3 regions of the Kurthia sp. FSL E2-0154 genome follow, and region 3 is predicted to be linked to each of the others. Evidence: riboswitches for the same ligand, from Rfam matches in the RefSeq annotation. Region 3 holds a riboswitch; each other region holds the start of a gene.
The links. A riboswitch is a leader RNA that binds a small molecule or an ion and turns the genes downstream of it on or off. The one in region 3 is predicted to bind cobalamin.

Region 1 (6,974 bases), 1.6 Mb from region 3:
TAATAGTCACTTCCTAACACAACGGGCATAACTTCTTTGTCATCATAATCCTTAAAATCTTCTTGTTTAAAAAATGTACCTGCATCCATCTCTAGCTTATTTAGCTTTTGTGCAGCTGCATTCACTTGAAGTCCATAAACAGGTATATACTGTCCATCTGCTTTTGCATTTTCAGGTGTAAATGCTTCATCACCTGAAAATTTCTGTATAAACACAGGAATCGGTGAAGCTGTGTAAACAGTTAGTTGCTTATTATTTTGCAATGCTTGATTGAAGCGTTCTAATTGCTCAATTGTTGGTTCTTCTCCAATGAGTGTAAGATTGTAATTATTTTGTCCTGCAAATGTGGTCCCACCTTTTGCAGGTTCACTTTTATATGCTGTATGCAAAATCGTAAAATAGACAATTGAAAAACATAGCAGTGCAGCTGCCATAAGGATTAAATTCCATTTACGATTACGTTTATGCAAAATGTATAAAGCTCTCACTTATTTGTCCACCTTTATCTTTGTTAAATAAACACTTATAACAATTCTATACATAGGCAACCAATCAGCGCAATGAAAAGCAATAAGTTTTAAAAACTTATTATAAAAAAACAAGGTATGTCCGATTGAACACACCTTGTCTTCACGTCATTATTTTTTTACAATTGCCGCATAAATGAGTCCGATGATGGCACCTACCACAGCAGGAGCAGCCCATCCTAAACCGATATCATATAACGGTAAGTAATGTGAGTAGAATATCTCAATCGATTCTAACACTTGTAATTTCGCACCCGGCACACTTTCAACCAATGCTTTGTAACCATCAATCACACTCACGAAGAATGTTAGGAACATCGACATCGCATATACACTTTGACGTGCTTTGAATAGCGGCGAGAACATCGTTAATAGAATTAAAACAATCGCTAGTGGATATAAGAACATTAATACCGGAACAGCATATGTAATGATATTACTTAAACCAAAGTTCGCAATTAAGAATGATACAAACGTTAAAATGAATACAAACCATTTATAGCTGATGGCTGGCATAACTTCATGGAAGAATTCACTACATGATGTAATTAAGCCAATACTTGTTTTTAAACAAGCTAAAATAATGATAATCGCTAGTAAAATCCCACCGAATGAACCGAAGAAGTGTTTCGCAACAGCTGCAAAAATTAAGCCGCCATTTTCAAATGTTCCAACAGCGCCAACACTTGTACCGCCCATGTATGTGATAAATCCATAAATAATCATCATTAAAGCCATTGCGAAAATTCCCGATTTCCAAGTCGCCATCGCAATATCTTTCGTACTGGTAATACCACGACTCTTAATCGCATTAATTACGACGATCCCAAACGCAAGTGATGCTAGTGCATCCATCGTATTGTATCCGCCTTTAAAACCTGTCATAAAGGCTTGATTCACATAGTCACCTACTGGTTTTTCAAAACTCCCCATCGGATTAACAACACTGACAATAATTAAGATAAATAAGAACACTAAGAATGCAGGTGTTAAATATTTACCGATATAATCCATTACTTTTGCTGGATTTAGTGAGAAGTAATACACAACTAAAAAGAATACAAAACTAAAAATGCCTAAAAATAATGATACTTGATCTGGATTTAAGAATGGTTCTAACCCTACTGTGAACGATACAGTCGCTGTACGCGGAATCGCAAAGAATGGTCCAATCGTTAAATATAGTACAACTGAAAATACAAGACCGAATAGTGGATGCACTCGATTCCCTAAGTCTCGTAAACCATTACTTCCTGATAAACCAATTGCTAGAATTCCCATGAACGGCAAACCGATTGCTGTAACTAGGAAACCAATTAAAGCCCACCAGAATTGCGTACCAGCCATCTGTCCAAGTTCGATTGGGAAAATTAAGTTCCCTGCCCCGAAGAACATACCGAATAACATCGTACCGATGATGGCGTATGTTGAAAATGGTACTTTTGCTTGCATATTTTTCCTCCTTATGACTTAAATCGTCTATTTAATATTGTAATTAGAGTATATTAACAATTTACTACAGACAATACAAGATGAACAGAGAATAAAGAGAAAGAATAAACGAAAAATAGATAATTTTGTATAATTTTTAGACTATTTTGTATTTTTTGAGTATGAAAAAGTGTCGCTCTATCATTTATTTAAATTAAGATAAACGAATATGCATTAAGCTCATAACTCTATTTCCATTTGATTTTCCCATTCGCCTATCACTAAATTAAGTGCATCTTCTTCATCTGTAAATCTAAAATAAATAGGTAAAGGCAATGTAACCATGGCTTTATCAAAGCCTTTTTTCACCCAATCACTTACTTCTTTCATCGTAATTTCTTCTAAATCATGATCATCAAAAAAATTAACAAATTTTTCAAACTGATCCCCTGTGTCAAACTTTTTATACAACCTAAAAGGACCAACTAAATAAATGCCATCGCTATATCCACTATTTTCACTAACTTGATTAACACCATGATACTCATACTATCTCACCCAATTAAGAATCGATTTATCATCTGTACCAATCGATCTCGCTATTGTATATAAACTTTCCGTACCGTTTATATACCTTAAAGCGGCTTGTATTTTTTCTTCTGATGAATATTTTGCCATATAAAAACTGCACCTCCAATTAGTAGATGTGTCTAATAATTGAGGTGCAATTCAATCATACGGGATTTGTTCATTCAGATCAATTTCCGCTTCGAAAAACGAATAGCGGTAGGCAAGAAAAGAACGCAACGTCCTGTTGCAAATCTTGCCCCACTACATCACGTAGCGTTCGGGCATGGCTTCAAACTCCTCGTCACTGCGTTCCTGTGAGGTTTTCAGCTCACGCTATTCCCGCAGGAGTCGTTTTCTACGCGTTCAATTGATTTGATTATTCGTATTTGAGACATATTATTTTGTTCTGTACCAGGCTTTTTTCTATCAACTTTCTAAGTCTTACTTTATTCAATAAAGTATCCTTATAATTATAATTTTAATCCTCTAAATCGTATTCTAACTTTGAATAATAATAACTTGTATCAAAATTAAGATTTATTAATTTGCCTAAGTCATAACTTTTTTGTTTATAAATTTCTTTCATAAATTGTAAGAAAATATAACGACAACCATATAACTCACTTATTGAATCTAAATCTTCTCGTAAATCGATATAATCAATTTCATCACCTAAAGAATCATGTGTAATTGTTTCAAATTCTAAATTCGTATGCCACATGAAATCTAAAAACCCTTGTAAAACAGCTTTTTTATACTCATCTAATGAAAAAGTAGCAAATACTTGTTTTTTATAATGAAATTCAACTGTTTTTTTATGATAAAAAATTCTAATTTTAAAATTATCCATAACATAATCGTCTGCATAAAATATTAGATGATCGAGTTTTTCAATAGATTTATCTTTTGGTAATAAAGTTAAAACCAAATTATACCAAAACCTATATAATTCAAATACTTCTGTATTAAAAGGCAAGGGTTTTCCATCTACACAAAAAACTACTTTACCTCCAGGATATCCTCCAGATCGTCCAAACTCATAATTAAATACATCTAAACCTTCTAAATGGGTCATTTCTATGTAGCCTGGGTACTCTTGATTTTTATTTAACTCTTCTTTTTCAGGGGGATTGTAATATACGATTTAATTTCTAATTTCATATGTTTTACTCCTTAATTTCAAGGTTTAGGATAAAAAGAAGATACTGTTAGTTTCCCTTTTTTATCAACGTATATAGCTAATTTATAAGTAACTTTATTTATTTTTTTAGTTACTATTGAATCATTTATTCATAGTGGCAGAATTACGTATCGTTCGTAGTACAACACAAAAAAACAGTGGAATGATTCAAACATCTCCATCGGTTTTTCGTCGTACTGTGAGTATGTAATCCATATTGTGTTCGCATACTCAAACACCTCCTATCCGCGTAGGTTTTTGGTTGTACTCGAAGATTGGCAGGTCTCCTGGCTCGTATTCAATGCACTTTTCACCTTCCCATCTCATAAGACAGTGGTTTATCGAAAAGCACTCCTACTTACAGTTGCGGGACAGCGACGGACTTTCACCGTTCTTCCCTTTTAAACAAGTGCCATACACTTGTACCAACTTCTATTATTCCGTTTGATTTTATTATACAAGAAAAGAAAACAGGCTGGGACAAAACATGTCATTTTCATTTTTTTAGCGTTCGCAACGAAAAACTGGAACCGTGCTACAGCGCGATTCCAGTTTTTCTTATGCTCATATAGGATGTGTTTTTTGCCCTTATGTCCCAGCCTGTTTTCACGTTCTATTTAAATTCTTTCGTATAATGCCAATATTCATCATCTCGTTGCATACCGATATCTTCATATAGTTTTTGAGCAGCTACATTATCTGGATGTGTCTCAAGCGTGATGTACGCTGCACCCATCTGTTCACAAAATACAAATGCTTCCTCCATCAAGGCTCTCGCCGCACCTAACTTTCGGTGAGACTCCTCAACGAATAAATCGTTTAAAATATATGCGCGTTTTAATGCAAGTGATGAAAAACTTGGATAGAGTTGCGTAAATCCAATTGCTTTTCCTTCATGTTCTGCATATAAAATGATGGCATCATCGTTTGTTAAACGCTTTTTAATAAAAGTCACCACTTCTTGTTCTTCAAATTGGCGACCATAAAACTGTAAGTATCCTTGAAATAATGGCACAACCTTTTCTAGATCTGCTTTCGTTGCATATTGAATTTCCACATCATCCACCCCTTTTCCTTATTGTACCAAAATGCAGCTTTTTTAAAATAAAAAAAAGAACCGTATATGCACGATTCTTTCTGTTTTTAAACTTATTGTTGTTTTTCAATCCATAATGCAAACGCATCATTCGTTTCTGCTTGACGTTCAACGTGCTGCAATTGAACCTCACGTTCTTCACGTGGTAAAGCAAGCTGTGCATAGACATGTGATGTTCCAAGACCTGCTTGTTCTTCTTCTGAAGAATAGGCATAATATACATCTTTAAAGTTTGCCCAGTAAATCGCACCCATACACATCGAGCATGGTTCACCACTTGTATATAGCTGACAATCCAATCAATCTGTTGTTTGTAACTTTTCTGTTGCACGACGAATCGCGAGTAGTTCAGCGTGTGCTGTTGGGTCATGTGTTTCTAACACTTCATTCACACCAACTGCTACAATGGCATCATCTTTGACAATGATGGCACCGAAAGGCTTTCCACCATTCACTGTATTCTCATATGCTAGTTCAATTATTTTTGCATCCACTGTTCTTTTGTCATCTGTGTACCTCCGAATTTGCCTATTTTGCTCTCATATTATATGAAAAAAACATTTATTTAGACAATCGCTATATGTTTACTTCGAATCACTTTTTAACGATAGAACAAATTAACCCATCACCGATTGGTAGTAGTACTGAAAATAGATGTGGGTGCTGTGATACATATTCATTATATTCACGCATAATACGTGTACGTTCTTGTAAATGTTCAGGTAAAGAATCTTTAACCGTTTCGTCTGCTACGCCACCTAGCACTAATACATTATCCATAACAATAACTGCCCCATCTTCTGCAATGTCTACACACGCATCTAAATAATGTTTATAACGCTCTTTATCCGCGTCAATAAGGAAGAAATCGAATGTTTTTTGGTCTTCTTTTAACTGCTTCAAAGATGTTAACGCATCTCCAATACGATAGTCTACAACTTCGCCGTATCCTGCGCGCATAAGGTTTTCTTTCGCTAGTTTTGCATATTCTGGTTCTAACTCTAATGATAGGAGTGTGCCACCTTCTGCTAAACCTCGCGCAATACAGAGACCACTATAACCACCTAAAGCACCTATTTCTAATGCTTTTTTTGATTGCTTTAATGTCGCAAGAAGCGTCAGCCATTTTCCTGTCGCATTTGAAACCGAGATATTTTTCATACCATGTTCTTCAATTGTTTTTAAAATATGTTGTAAATGCTCATCTTCATTTCCAAAGTACCTATCTGCGTATTTATTTACTTGTTCCATCATTCGTTTTCCCCCTCCTCTATTTCAGAGCGTTCCACTTGAAAGACATTTTTAAACTCTTCGATAATCATTTCAACAGCTTTCAATTCGCCCTCAATCACTGGTCGACTGTTCGCAAATTCTTCCCGCTGTAGTTGATCCTTTAATGTTTCTTGTTTCACATAGAGCATCTCCAAAAAGCCAAGTGCGCGTTTACGACGAAATGTTTGAGCACGATGTTCTTCTCCACCACGATGATCTCGATCATTTGGCTTTTCTCCCCGACGATATTCTCGCATTTTCATCTTTGAATAGCTCCTTTCCAAAATGAAAAGTATTCATCTTCACTTATTCAATCGACACGTCCACACCGTATTGGCGCATGTTTAATGTGCGAGCGATGCCTTGTGAAGCAAAGTTATCCCATGTTGTACTATAGAGTGCGACGCGTCCTTGGCGTTGCACATCTCTTGCCCACGCTTGCGCCACTGCTGCACCGTATCCTTTTCCTCTTGATTTAGGATGTGTATAGACGCTTGCTTCAGCTGCTACTGCACTTTGTCTAGCTGTACAACAAATTGATGCAATACGATCTAATTCCATGACTACATAACAAGGTTGCTTCATATCAAAATTCATATAAGTGAATAGAAAATCGTCTTTTAACCTTTCTTTATGTTGCTCCGTTACGTGTAAAACCTTAGGTGAGATTTCTTCAATTGTAGGGAACACATAGGTTGGTCCCATACGAAATTCATGTAAATCTGCGCGATTCATTAGCTGATGAATTAAATCCACAAGTAAATCTTCATCTGCATCTTGAATCGTATTTTCTAAACGTTTTTTAAATACTTCATCTACTCGCGAGGAAAAGCGCGTTTGCTTCCCATCTCTCGTTACGCCAATATGAACTGTAGGTGCTGGTTCAAATGGTGGTTCA
Region 2 (6,974 bases), 260 kb from region 3:
CGTTAATCGGTAACTTAGCCTTCGTTGGTTTAATGATTCCGCATATTGTTCGTACATTCGTTGGTGGTGATTACCGAGCGGTTATTCCAATGTCGATGATTGCAGGCGGTATATTTATGGTCATCGTTGATTTGATTGGACGCACGATGAACGCACCATATGAAACACCTGTTGTGGCACTCGTTGCTGTGATTGGTCTACCATTCTTCTTAATTTTAGTGAAGAGGGGAGGGCGTTTCTTTGCTTAAAAAGAGTACGTATACATTTTATTTAGCAATGGGTGTCTTTTTAGTTATTTGTTGTGCTTTTTTAGGGTTATCTGTTGGTTATTCTTCAATGGGTTTTCGAAGTGTGATTGCTACATTTTTCGGTTACGGTGAAGTGTCAGATGAATTTATTTTATTCTCTATTCGTTTACCACGTATTTTAATTTTAATTTTAGCAGGTATTGCGCTAGCTGTAGCAGGTGCAGTACTTCAAACACTGACAAAGAATGACCTAGCAGACCCTGGGATTATCGGGATTAATGCAGGTGCAGGTGTTGGAATTACGGTACTTTACTTATTTGCAAAAGGAGAACTAACGAATTTTTCATATGCATTACCGATTGTTGGGTTCATCAGTGCGATTATAACAGCTCTCCTCATCTATAGTTTTTCTTACGAACGAAATCGCGGGATTCAACCATTCCGATTAATTCTTGTCGGTGTTGGATTTGCAGCCGCTTTATCGGGCATCATGGTCATGCTGATTTCTTCAGCAAATCGCTCAGATGTCGACTTTATTGCAGGGTGGTTAGCAGGGAATGTTTGGGGAGCCGATTGGCCGTTTGTATGGGCTCTACTTCCATGGGTACTCATTCTCGTCCCATTTATTATAATGCGTTCGAACCATTTGAACATTTTAGGACTAAGTGAGCCGATGGCAGTAGGGTTAGGTGCTTCATTGAACAAACAGCGTATGTACTTCTTATTATTAGCAGTTGGTCTAGCAGCAGCTGCAGTATCTGTGACAGGCGGAATTGGCTTTATCGGTTTAATGGCCCCTCATATTGCCCGTTCACTTGTTGGACCACGCCATCAACGTTTTTTACCGATGGCGATTGTCATTGGCCCGATTCTCTTATTAGTGGCAGATGCGATTGGTCGCTCGATTTTAACAGAATCGAGTATTCCAGTTGGGATTGTTGTCGCTATTATTGGTGCACCATACTTCTTATATTTATTAAAAAAACAAGTATAATAGATAGTAGAAGTAAGGAAACATCAGGAGGATTTTTATGAAAAAGTGGCTATTTGGTTTATCTCTTTGTATGCTTATAAGCTTAACAGGGTGTAGTGAACAAAATGTAGCACAGGCGCATGATAAAAAATATGGCATTAATTTAGACGTAGCACGTCGACCTTATACAGTTGATGTTTTAAAAAAATATATAGATGATGTGAAAAAATCAGGCGGGAACTATGTACATCTTCATTTAACCGATGATGAAAACTATGCATTAGAGAGTCGACTTTTAGGACAGCAAGCAAAAAAATCATGGCAGCAAAAAGACGGACTTTATCGCAATCCATTAACGAAGCAAACCTTTTTATCGATGAAGCAGATGCGCTCTTTAGAAGCGTATGCGGCGAAGAAGAAGATTGAATTAATCCCCGAGATTGATACACCTAGTCATATGGGAGCTGTTTTAAAACTGTATGAAAAAGCGAATCCGAAGGCAGCGAAAAAGTTGGTGCGTGATGAGTGGAATCAAATTGCACCGAATCAGTCGAGTATAAGATTCGTACAAGCATTATGTCGTGAAGTTTTACAAGCTTTACCGAAAACAAAAACGATGCATATTGGGGGAGACGAGATTGCCTATGATGAAGAAGATCATGTGAAATACATCCATTACTTCAATCAAATGAATCGTTATTTGCAAAAGAAGCATGTGCGTACATGGATTTGGAATGATTCTTTATTGAAGGCAGATTTAAAAAAGTTAGATCAAACGATAGCAATTACGTTTTGGAGTTGGACAGGTGAACCCGAAAGTGCAACTGAAAAGAAGTACCGTGAAAAAGTTCGTCCTAGTGCGCCACAGTTAATAAAAGCAGGACACATAGTTTATAATTATAATGATTACTACTTATATGTAGATTTTACATCAAAAGGTTCAATTCGTTCGGATCTGCAGTATATGAAAAGAGATATTAAAAAGAACTGGACGCTGGGGAGGTGGAATTCATCTCATCAGCAAACTACGTCAAAAATTTCTGGTGCAGCCATCTCTATATGGGGAGAAGGTTCAAAGAAATATACAGCTGACCAAGTTTACAACTATACAAAAGAATTGTTTCCGACAATGATGAAAAAGGTAAAGTAGTAGAAATACATTATTTTTGAGGGGTGTTTCGATGTCTATTTATGATTTAGACGTTACATTAGAAGATGGAAAAACGTATTCAATGAAAGAGTACGAAGGAAAAGTATTATTGATTGTGAATACAGCATCAAAATGTGGTTTTACACCGCAATTCAAAGAACTCGAAGAATTGTATCAAAAGTATAAAGATAAAGGATTAGTCGTACTTGGCTTTCCATCGAATCAGTTCAAGCAAGAATTAGATTCAGGTGAAGCAGCAGCAGAACAGTGTCGTTTACAATATGGTGTTACGTTCCCGATGCATGAATTAGTTCATGTAAATGGTAAAGATGAGCATCCATTATTCACGTATTTAAAAGAACATTCAAAAGGGTTTTTAGGTAGTAGCATTAAGTGGAATTTCACAAAGTTCCTTGTAGATCGAGACGGTCATGTCGTGGCGCGCTATGCATCGAAAGATAAGCCAAGTCAGTTTGAGGAAGATATTGTCAAATACTTAGAAATTTGATTGACAATTTAGACATTTTAAGATAATATATAAATTGTAAATCAATAGTGCTTGAATTGGTGTGAGGGAATCCTTGAATTCGCCTCGCTTAAAAGGGAAGCTGGTGTGATTCCAGCGCTGTCCCGCAACTGTAAATGTGAGTGTAGTAAGCATACCCACTGTCTCTAAATAGATGGGAAGGGGCTGTTACACAGTGACCATGAGCCAGGAGACCTGCCAATTCTACTGTGCATCTTTATTTACCTACGAGGATAGGTTGATGTTAGCTACTTATGTTTTTAGTAGATGACAGCTTTCCCGTGGGGAAGCTGTTTTTTTGTGCTCTCGTTACGATTCCCATTCAATGATTCAATACAACTATTTAGAACTCCCCAACTTCCGAATAGTATAATACAAAGCTTGTTTCGTTACGGGACCTAACAGAACTAAACTCTAGAGTAGAAGGAATTGCGTGTTTATACGTGATTCCTTCTTTTTAATACGATAAAGTGTTTCGTTTACTTTAAAAATGTATAAATTATTTGTAAAGATATAGAAAAGCAATGTATTTAGTGCTACTATATGGACTATATATTTTGAGATGGAGAGTGAGGTTTCGGTAAATGACCGAACAGGAGAAAAAAACAAAAATAAAGCAGGCGCGTTATCAAATTATTGCGGCTGACCTTGCCTCTAAAATTGTAGATCGAGAATATGAGGTAGGGCAAAAGCTATATGCACGTTCTTCATTAGCGAGTAAATATGGTGTTTCATCTGAAACAGCGCGCCGTGCCATTGCAGTACTACAAGATTTAGGAATCGTTCAAGCTACAAAGGGGAGTGGCGTCTTCATCAAGTCTTATGAAGAAGCTGCGAAATTTGTACATCAATTAAAAGATGTACAATCAGTCAATGAGATTCAGCATGATGTCTTTCAATCCATTGCCAAACAAAAAGAAGAATTAGAGCGCTTAGAACAACTCTCACAAGAGTTAGTGTCGCGAACAAATCGTTTCCATTCACTTAATCCATTTGCGCCATTCAATGTGACCGTAACATCTGAATGTCTATATTTAGATATGACTATTCAAGAATTGAACTTTTGGCAAAATACGACAGCTACAATTGTTGGAATTCGTCGTGGTGAAACGATTTTATTATCACCAGGGCCATATGCATCGATTAAAGAAAATGATGTCTTATACTTTATCGGAAATGAAGCTTCATTCGATATTGTGAAAAATTTTTTATACAAAGGATAAGTCAATTTTTAAAAGGCGCATAAACCTTATTGTAACAAGGGTTCATAAACATAAAATAATGATGGAAAATGCCATGTTTCTCCCAGGGGAAACATGGCATTTTTAGTACTTTCATTTGACATAAGTAACAACTTTTTGTTAGGGTTAAGTTGTTACTTATTTTGTAACAAACTGATATTGCAATGAATTGAGGTGTAGCTCTTGGCTAAAATAAGAGTAGAAAACGTAAGTAAAATTTTCGGAAAAAAAGTTACGCAAGCAGAAGAGCTTGTGAAGAAGGGAAAGAGTAAATCAACTATTTTAAAAGAAACAGGCGCAACGGTGGGTGTTTATGATGCGAGTTTTGAAGTAGAAGAAGGCGAAATTTTCGTGATTATGGGGTTATCAGGTAGTGGTAAGTCAACACTTGTCCGATTACTTAATCGCTTAATTGAACCAACAACCGGTCAGATTTATATTAACGATGCAGATGTATCAAAAATGAATAAAACACAATTACGACAAGTGCGAAGAAATTCAATTAATATGGTCTTTCAGAATTTTGGGTTATTCCCACATCAAACGATTTTAAAAAACACCGAATATGGATTAAAGGTTCGAGGGGTTCCAAAGGAAGAGCGTAAAATCAAAGCTGAAAAAGCACTTGAGAACGCGGGACTCATTGATTTCAAAGATCAATATCCAAAGCAATTATCCGGTGGTATGCAGCAACGTGTAGGTCTTGCACGAGCACTCGCAAACGATGCCGAAATTGTTTTAATGGATGAAGCCTTTTCAGCCCTCGACCCTTTAATACGGAAAGAGATGCAAGACGAGTTGTTAGAACTTCAACAAAACATGAAGAAGACAATTATCTTTATTACACATGATTTGAATGAAGCGCTGCGTATTGGCGACCGGATCGCGATTATGAAAGATGGACAAATTATTCAAATCGGTACAGGTGAAGAGATTTTAACCAATCCAGCTGATGAATATGTAAGTAGCTTCATTGAAGACATCGACCGTTCTAAAGTATTAACAGCTGAAAACATCATGGTGAAGCCAGTGACGATTAATCCGGCACATGATGGACCCAAAATGGCATTAAAACGTATGAAGGATGAACAAGTGAGTATGGTATTAGCAGTAACACCGCCAAAACAACTAGTTGGCTACATAACTGCAGACGATGCGCTGCGCTGTGCAAAAGAAGGTCAAACGAATTTAATGAATTGTGTGCAACAAGATATTTTAACAGTGCCACATGATTTATTATTAGAAGAAGTGTTGCCAATTATTTCAGATTCAAAAACACCAGTAGCTGTCATGAAAAATAATCAGCTTGTTGGCGTTCTTATACGAGGCGTGGTCATCGAAGCTCTCGCGAAAGAAACATCTGCGGAGGTGACGGCACATGAATAATTTACTCGATCAAATTCCGATGATGCCACTTGCAAAATGGACGAATAATGCAATGGATTATATTACGGAACATGGACAAGGTTTCTTTGATGCAATTCAAGAGAATACAGAAAGCATGATGCTTGCCGTTACAGATTTCTTACTTATGGTTCCAGCAATTGTATTTATTTTATTAGTTGCAGTATTAGCATTTTTTGCAACGAAGAAAAAGCTCGGTTTAACAATTTTTGCAGTACTTGGATTACTATTCATTTATAACCAAGGACTATGGAATGACTTAATGAATACCGTCACACTTGTACTATTTGCGAGTTTAATTTCGATTATTATCGGGATTCCTGTTGGTATTTGTATGTCAAAAAGTAGAGTATTTGAAAGTATTATGAAGCCGGTTTTAGACTTCATGCAAACAATGCCAGGTTTCGTGTACTTAATTCCAGCTGTTGCATTCTTCGGAATCGGTTTAGTACCTGGGGTATTTGCTTCGATTATTTTCTCAATCCCACCAACGATTCGTTTTACGAATTTAGGGATTCAACAAGTACCAAAAGAATTAATTGAGGCATCAGAGTCTTTCGGTAGTACAGGACCACAGAAATTATTCAACGTAGAACTACCATTAGCAAAATCAACAATTATGGCTGGTGTAAACCAAACGGTTATGCTATCGCTATCAATGGTTGTTATTGCATCGATGATTGGTGCAGAAGGTTTAGGGCAAAAAGTATTAACAGCTGTACAAAGAGCAGACGTTGGACCAGGTTTTGTAGCTGGTTTAGCACTTGTTATTTTTGCAATCTTAATTGATCGTTTAACACAAAGTTTCAATACTAAAAAAGGGTAGGGTGAATTAGATGAAATTTTCAAAAACAATGAAAGCAGCAGGACTAGCTTTAGGACTTGGTCTATCAGCAGTCCTTGCTGGATGCGGTAATTCTTCAAGTTCAGATAAGTCAGATCCAACTGTTGAACTTGCATATGTAGAATGGGATACAGAAGTAGCTTCAACAAATGTTATTGCTGAAGTTTTAAAAGAAGAAGGCATTAAAGTCAAAACAACTTCACTTGATAATGCAGTGATGTGGGAAGCTGTCGCAAATAACAAAGCAGATGCAATGGTAGCTGGATGGCTACCACATACACATGGTGCGCAATATGATAAGTATAAAGACCAAGTAGAGGATTTAGGTGTTAACTTAAAAGGTGCTAAAATTGGTTTAGTTGTACCAGATTATATGAAGGTTGATTCAATTGAAGATTTAAAAGACCAAGCGAAAAAAGAAATCACAGGTATTGAGCCAGGAGCAGGCATCATGGGTGCTACAGAAAAGGCTTTAAAAGATTATAAAAACTTAAGTGATTGGAAACTAAAACAATCTTCTTCAGGTGCGATGACTGTAGCACTTGGTCAAGCTATCAAGAAGAAAGAAGATATCGTTATTACAGGATG
Region 3 (6,974 bases):
CCGTCAGGATATTGGTACGATACATGGTCAAATGTAATCATAAATAAAAACCTCCTAGATAAACTGCGCCGAGTAGGCATAAACTAACGCCAATACCAAGCCAGTTTCTGCGTTCGGTTTGGTACGTTACATAATGGCTTGAAATATCTTCGTTGTAGCAACGAGAAGCCATCGCCTCATGAAGTTGTTTTGAACGTCGAAAAACATCTTTAAACATGGCCGTCACTAAATAACCGACAGATTGAAACCAGCGGCGCTTTTTTTGATAACCAAGACGGGATTGCTGGGCTTCATAAATGGCCTGCATACTTTGTAAAAAGACAAAAATAAAGCGATATGTGAGTTCACATAGTTCAATAAAAATAATCGGTATTTTTAATTGACGCATCGCATATGTGATGGCACTAATCGGCGTTGTGAGCGCAATAAAATAAAGACAACTAATACTTGCGAGCACCGAGAAAAAAAGGTGAAACGCTGTATCGACACTCGCTTTTCCGATAAAAAGTTGAACACTTCCAAATGACATACTCCAATAGTGAGGGGGAAGTGTGGCCGTTGTAAATGAAATAAGAATCGAAAAAATACTTGTCAGCAAAAAGAAACCCGGCAAAAGAAGTAATTTACAATAGAGTGATAATGGTATTTTAGCGGCAAATAAAATAAAAGTACTCATTACGAAAAACGTAATGAGTGAAATAAGTACATCCTTTGTGATGACAGCGAATAGCAAAAAACTCAGTGCCAATACCATCTTCTCTAAAGGATGTACGTTGCTTAAACGATTCGTATAAGCATATTGATCAATTGGAATCATGCGAAACCTTTTCTTTTTTCGTACGACCACGCATTAAACCGAAGAAGTAGCCGATAAAACCTGCACCAATTGCCGCTTGTAGTGCAAATAATAAACTTTCGATTTCGCCACTTGGTGGTTCCCAAATGCTCGAGAACCATGGTTCATAGCTTTTGTCGATTTCAGTAATGGCTGCTTCTGCTTCACCATCCGCACCGCCAAATTCAGCACCCTTTTGAATAAATAAAGGGAAGATGGCAAGGGCGATGACGATGAAAAGGAAGAATAGATTCTTTTTCATTATTCAGCTGCCTCCTTTTTCTTCGTGAAAATATTTAACATACGCAACTCTGCAACATTGTATTTTCGTAAGAAGTTCATAACAATGACCGTTAATAAACCTTCACTAATCGCAAGTGGAATTTGTGTGAATGAGAAAATACTTGCGAATTTTGCGAATGAAGCAAGCATGCCACCCGCTTCAGAAGGGAAGGCAAGTGCTAATTGGAATGATGTAATTGTATATGTACCGAGATCACCAAGCATTGCGGCTAAAAAGACAGCAACGGAGAATGACCAACCTGCTTTTTGAGCGCCTTTGAATACATACCATGCGATAATTGGACCAGCAACTGCCATTGAGAAGGCATTCGCGCCAAGTGTTGTAAGTCCGCCATGTGCAAGTAGTAGTGCTTGGAATAGTAACACGATTGAACCGACAACACTCATCGCCAGTGGTCCGAATAATACAGTACCTAAGCCGACACCTGTTGGATGTGAACAACTACCTGTAACAGATGGAATTTTTAACGCGGATAAGACGAAAGCGAAAGCCCCAGATAATCCAAGCATCATCTTCGTTTCAGGATGTTCTTTTACAGTTTTTCGAATCGAACGAATCCCCATAATGATGAATGGTAGGGAGATCGCCCACCAAAAAATCGCCCACTCAATCGGTAAAAAGCCTTCCATAATGTGCATCGCATTCGCACGATTTGGCACGATTAAGAGAATGGGTAAAAAATAAACTAGCTTTAATAATTTCTTCAACACGTTCAAACGTCCTCCTTTTTCTTTGAGAATGTGCACAAAAAAACCTATTCTATAATATAGAATAGGTTAAAAAAGACATAGCAAAAAAAGCTGTCTTTCATACGCCTATCCTCGTAGGGTGAAATCAATCTTCGGTGGCAGGTCTCCTGGCTTCGCCTCATCATGTATGAACACCTTCCCGTTCATTGAACAGTGGCATATCGTTCATACACTCCGCTTCACAGTTGCGGGACAGCATCGGATTTACACCGATTTCCCTTTTAAGTAAGTTCATCAAAAACTTACACCATCGAATCGTTAAAATTATTTGATATTTCTAAAAAAGCTTATCATAAAACGCTAAATTTTGACAATACGTATTTTTTTTAACAAAAATTTTTTAAGTGAAAATTCTGGATAAATGCAGAGATTTCAGTGTTTTTTCAAGGTGAATAAACTTTAATAATATTTTATCAAAATGAATTTTCAGAAAAGTGTCTTGAAAGTTAGACAAATTATGGTTATGATTATAACCAAGATTTTGAAATTACATATAACGATTGTATTTTAGGAGTGCCTATTATTTTTTAGGTTAAAAGGGAAAATGGTGAGATGCCATTACAGCCCCCGCTACTGTATAAGTGTCGAAACAGTCAGATCCATTGGCGAATTGCTGAGAAGGGACTGCGTTCGGATACACTTGAGTCAGGAAACCTGCTTCTAAAATCGGACAAACTTTTCGGTGGGAAGAGATTTGGACAAACTAGTAGTTGGGCTACGCTTATTTCGCTATGCCAATTTTTAGGATGTTCAACCTCTATTCGCCTAGAATAGAGGTTTTTTGTTTGCGCAAAAGCGGATCGTTCGGATACATACGAGGGGGATGTTAGAGATGACAACTTGGAATTTGAATGGTGTGCAATCACACGTATTAATTTGTAATGGTAGTAGCTGCATGCGTAAAGAGGGAGAAGAAATTACACAAAAAATTCGTGCGGAAATTACAGCGCGTAACTTGGATGAGCAGATTCATACATCACGTACACGTTGTAATGGACGTTGTAAAGATGCATGTGTCGTTGTGCACTATCCAAAAGGCGATTGGTATAGCATTACGTCGGAAGAAGAAGCGACACGTTTTGTAGCGCAACTTGCAGGCGAGCAAAAAACGGTTGTACCGCGTATTACATTTGAAAATGGCACGTTCGTTCGTAATGAAGATACACCAGCGATTAAGGGGATTTCAAAAGTGAAGGAGGAAGTTTAATGACACAACAAGGAAAATTGTATGTCGTTGGCTTCGGTCCTGGAGACTTTCAGCATATTACGAATCGTGCAGTAGAGGTATTAAAATCATGTGACGTTGTCATCGGTTATAAAACTTATGTCGATTTGATTCAAGATTTAATTACAGCGACAGCCGTAATTAGTACAGGGATGACAGAAGAAGTGTCGCGTGCGCAAGAAGCAGTAAGACAAGCAGAGGCAGGTAAGTCCGTTGCCGTAATTTCAAGTGGCGATGCAGGTGTGTATGGTATGGCAGGGCTTGTGTACGAAGTGTTAATTGAACAAGGTTGGACGGAGAAAACAGGTGTACCGATTGAGATTGTACCAGGGATTTCAGCTATTAATTCATGTGCATCACTACTAGGCGCACCCGTCATGCATGATGCTTGTACGATTAGTTTGAGTGACCATTTAACACCATGGGATTTAATTGCAAAACGAATTGAAGCAGCTGCGATGGCAGACTTCGTTATTGCGTTTTACAATCCAAAAAGTGGTCGCCGTACACGTCAAATTGCGGAAGCGCAGCGCATTTTACTGATGTATCGTCATCCAGATACGCCTGTAGGTCTAGTGAAAAGTGCTTATCGTGAGACACAACAAATTCAGATGACGACATTACAAGATATGTTGGAACACGATATTGGGATGTTGACGACTGTTGTTATCGGGAATTCGTCGACATTCATGTATGACGGGAAGATGATTACACCGCGTGGTTATCAGCGTAAATATACACTTGGTGAAGAAAAACAACCGTTAAAGCCGCATCAGCGTTTGAAAAAAGAAGCAGAACCATGGGCGATGGATCAGGAAACAGGAAAGTCATACGCGCCGCAAGCGATTGCTACAGTGGAGCCGAAAAAGCCTGAAGTAGATACTCTAGCACTTGCAGAGGAAGCGCTTGGCTATCTTGGTGGAACCGTTGTTGAACCGAAACAATATGTTCACCAGAAGATGGAGGCAATTTTCGAGTTTGCGGTCAGCCCAGGCGTAGCGAATAAGAAGATTACACCACAGCAAATGCTTGTGTTAGCCGAAGTAGTGGGTGAAAAAGGTTCGATGGAATATACGCCAGACCATGAATTTATTCTTCGTATTCCAACCACATCACCTGAACGTATTACCGATCGTTTACGAGAAGTCGGTCTCATAATCGCACCGGTTGGCGATGTTGTGAAAATGAAGGCATGTGATTTCTGTGATGGTGAAAAAGCCGATGCGATTCCATATGCCGATGCTTTGCAAGAGGCATTTGGTGGAATGAGCCTACCGAAAACATTAAATATTGGTTTTAATGGCTGCGGAATGGCTTGTTATAAAGCAGTGATGGATGATATCGGAATTGTTTACCGAAAAGGTGCATTCGATGTCTTTATCGGCGCAAAACCTGTCGGACGTACGGCGCACCCAGGTCAACCTGTAGTTGAAGGACTAGACAAAGAACAATTAGTACCTCTTGTAGAATCAATTATTCAAGAATATAAAGCAAATGCGCATCCGAATGAGCGCTTATTCAAATATTTTAAACGTGTGAAGAAGATTGGAAACTTTATTTATCAAGATCTCACACCAAAAATCAAAATTGCCCCTGCACCTTGTGGGGATTAGGAGTGTTGAAGATGAAAACAGCAGTATTAATCGTCGGTCATGGTAGTCGTCTACCAGCAGGAAATGAAGAAGTACGTCAATTTGCAAAGCGTATTGAAGCGCAATTACCAGAACAATTATTAGTGGAAACATGTTTTTTAGAATTTGAAAGTCCAAATATTGCACAGGGAATGAAGGCGTGTGTCGAGCGCGGCGCACAAAAAATTATTACCATTCCAATTATGCTTTTACAAGCAGGGCATTCAAAAATTCATATTCCAATGGCGATTGATGAGGCGAAAGAATTGTATCCGCATGTATCGATTACATATGGTCGTCCATTAGGCATTCACCCAAGTTTAATTGATATTTTAGAGTACCGTTTAGCAGAGAGTGGTTTTGTAAAAGACGAACAAGATGAAGATACGACGGTCTTATTAGTAGCACGCGGCGGTAGTGACTTAGATTCAAATAGTGATGTTTATAAAATCGCGCGCTTATTATCAGAGCAAATTGGTGTGCGTAATGTGGAGCCTGCGTTTATGGGTGTGACCTATCCAACAGTGGATGAGGGGATTATGCGTTGTGAAAAATTAGGTGCGAAAAAAGTATATATGCTACCGTACTTCTTATTTACAGGTATCTTAATGGAGCGTATGACGGATTGGAAAGCGCGCTATGATACGGAATACGATATGGATATTACATTATGCGAATACTTTGGCTACCATTCATTACTTGAAAAAGTGGTGATTGAGCGTATTGAAGAAGCATTAGCTGGCGATGTGAAAATGAACTGCGATACATGTACATATCGTATTAATGCATCTGAATTTGTCGACCATCATCACCATCACGACCATGATCATGGGCATCACCACCATCATCACGATCATGACCACAGTCATGACCATGCGCACGACCATAAGGAAGTGCATCAATAATGTTTTTTCTAGCAGGAACGAGTGATGCGCGTGCGCTAGCTGTTCGACTGAATAACCATCACGATGTTTTAGCAACAGTAGTGACAGATTCAGCGGCTGCGAGTTTGCAAGCAGAGGGAATTGCGACACATGTGGGGCGCTTAACAGCAGAAGAAATGGCTGAAAAAGTGACAGCACGCGGTGATCAAATCATTGTCGATGCAAGTCATCCCTATGCAGAAGAAGCATCAAAAAATGCACAACAAGCGGCACAGTTAGCAGGTGTCCCGTATTGTCGCTACGAACGGATGTCTGAAGATTATGAAAACGACTTAATTACAGTTGTTGAAACATATGAAGAAGCAGCGCTTGAAGCGAAAAAGCGTAAAGGGAATGTGATGTTGCTGACGGGGAGTAAGACGCTACAAATTTTCACGAAGCATTTACTTGGTGAAGAAGGCATTACATTAATCGCACGCATGTTACCGCGTATTGACAATATGGAAAAATGCGAAGCACTTGGTTTACCGCAAAAGCAAATTATTGCGATGCAAGGACCATTTACAGCAGAGCTAAATACGGCGTTATATAAACAATACGATACGACATTGATGGTTACAAAAGAGAGCGGGAAGGTTGGTTCGGTTGATGAGAAAATCACGACAGCTTTAGCACTTGGAATTGAAGTGATTTTGATTGCACGTCCGAAAATCGATTATCCGAATATGTTCCGTAACTTTGATGATATTGAGCAATTTATAGGAGGCATTTGATCATGACAAATGAGCAACAGGAAAAAGAATTATTTATTAATACAGACAACTTTAATACGGATTTCACACCGTTAACAGTAGAGCCGAACCGTATTTATGAATATAGTTTTGAAACGATTTTAGAAGAATATGGTCCACATGACTATTCAGAAGATGAGTGGTCAATCATTCGTCGTATCGTGCATGCATCAGCCGATTTTGAATTAGGAAAAAGTGTCATTATTCATCCAGATGCGATTCGTGCAGGCATTGAATCGATTCGTGCTGGGCGTCCTGTCATTGCGGATGTACAGATGATTCAAAGTGGCTCAGGTCGTAAACGATTCCAAAAACATGGTGGCGACTTGTATTGTCATATTGCAGACGAAGATGTATCGAAAATGGCGAAGGAACATAATACGACGCGTGCGATTATTTCGATGCAAAAAGCAGCGCGCTTACATGAAGGTGGTATTTATGCAATTGGGAACGCACCAACTGCACTACTTGAACTAATTCGCCTCATTCGTGAAGGAATTGCAAAGCCCGATTTAATCATTGGTATGCCGGTTGGTTTCGTGTCAGCAGCTGAAT

Region 1: linked by a shared signal. The riboswitch ahead of MHB75_RS11675 (hypothetical protein) and the one ahead of MHB75_RS03750 (energy-coupling factor ABC transporter permease) in region 3 are both predicted to bind cobalamin.
Region 2: linked by a shared signal. The riboswitch ahead of MHB75_RS02515 (GntR family transcriptional regulator) and the one ahead of MHB75_RS03750 (energy-coupling factor ABC transporter permease) in region 3 are both predicted to bind cobalamin.

What each region holds. Positions count from the first base shown of each region.
Region 1 is NZ_JBBOPO010000001.1:2,351,471-2,358,444, forward strand. Features, by position in the region: gene MHB75_RS11660 (hypothetical protein) at 1-488, opposite strand, end outside; gene brnQ (branched-chain amino acid transport system II carrier protein) at 639-1,979, opposite strand; gene MHB75_RS11670 (hypothetical protein) at 2,199-2,429, opposite strand; gene MHB75_RS11675 (hypothetical protein) at 3,007-3,603, opposite strand; cobalamin riboswitch at 3,969-4,153, opposite strand; gene MHB75_RS11680 (GNAT family N-acetyltransferase) at 4,322-4,765, opposite strand; partial or broken gene MHB75_RS11685 (nucleoside deaminase) at 4,858-5,298, opposite strand; gene MHB75_RS11690 (O-methyltransferase) at 5,399-6,058, opposite strand; gene MHB75_RS11695 (hypothetical protein) at 6,055-6,339, opposite strand; gene MHB75_RS11700 (GNAT family N-acetyltransferase) at 6,383-6,974, opposite strand, start outside.
Region 2 is NZ_JBBOPO010000001.1:530,624-537,597, forward strand. Features, by position in the region: gene MHB75_RS02495 (FecCD family ABC transporter permease) at 1-248, shown strand, start outside; gene MHB75_RS02500 (FecCD family ABC transporter permease) at 277-1,242, shown strand; gene MHB75_RS02505 (family 20 glycosylhydrolase) at 1,280-2,371, shown strand; gene MHB75_RS02510 (glutathione peroxidase) at 2,403-2,879, shown strand; cobalamin riboswitch at 2,920-3,114, shown strand; gene MHB75_RS02515 (GntR family transcriptional regulator) at 3,482-4,120, shown strand; gene MHB75_RS02520 (quaternary amine ABC transporter ATP-binding protein) at 4,322-5,524, shown strand; gene MHB75_RS02525 (ABC transporter permease) at 5,517-6,368, shown strand; gene MHB75_RS02530 (glycine betaine ABC transporter substrate-binding protein) at 6,379-6,974, shown strand, end outside.
Region 3 is NZ_JBBOPO010000001.1:788,611-795,584, forward strand. Features, by position in the region: gene MHB75_RS03735 (energy-coupling factor ABC transporter ATP-binding protein) at 1-41, opposite strand, end outside; gene cbiQ (cobalt ECF transporter T component CbiQ) at 38-817, opposite strand; gene MHB75_RS03745 (energy-coupling factor ABC transporter substrate-binding protein) at 804-1,097, opposite strand; gene MHB75_RS03750 (energy-coupling factor ABC transporter permease) at 1,097-1,777, opposite strand; cobalamin riboswitch at 1,969-2,155, opposite strand; cobalamin riboswitch at 2,383-2,564, shown strand; gene MHB75_RS03755 ((2Fe-2S) ferredoxin domain-containing protein) at 2,721-3,095, shown strand; gene cobJ (precorrin-3B C(17)-methyltransferase) at 3,095-4,726, shown strand; gene MHB75_RS03765 (sirohydrochlorin chelatase) at 4,738-5,649, shown strand; gene cobK (precorrin-6A reductase) at 5,646-6,401, shown strand; gene MHB75_RS03775 (precorrin-8X methylmutase) at 6,404-6,974, shown strand, end outside.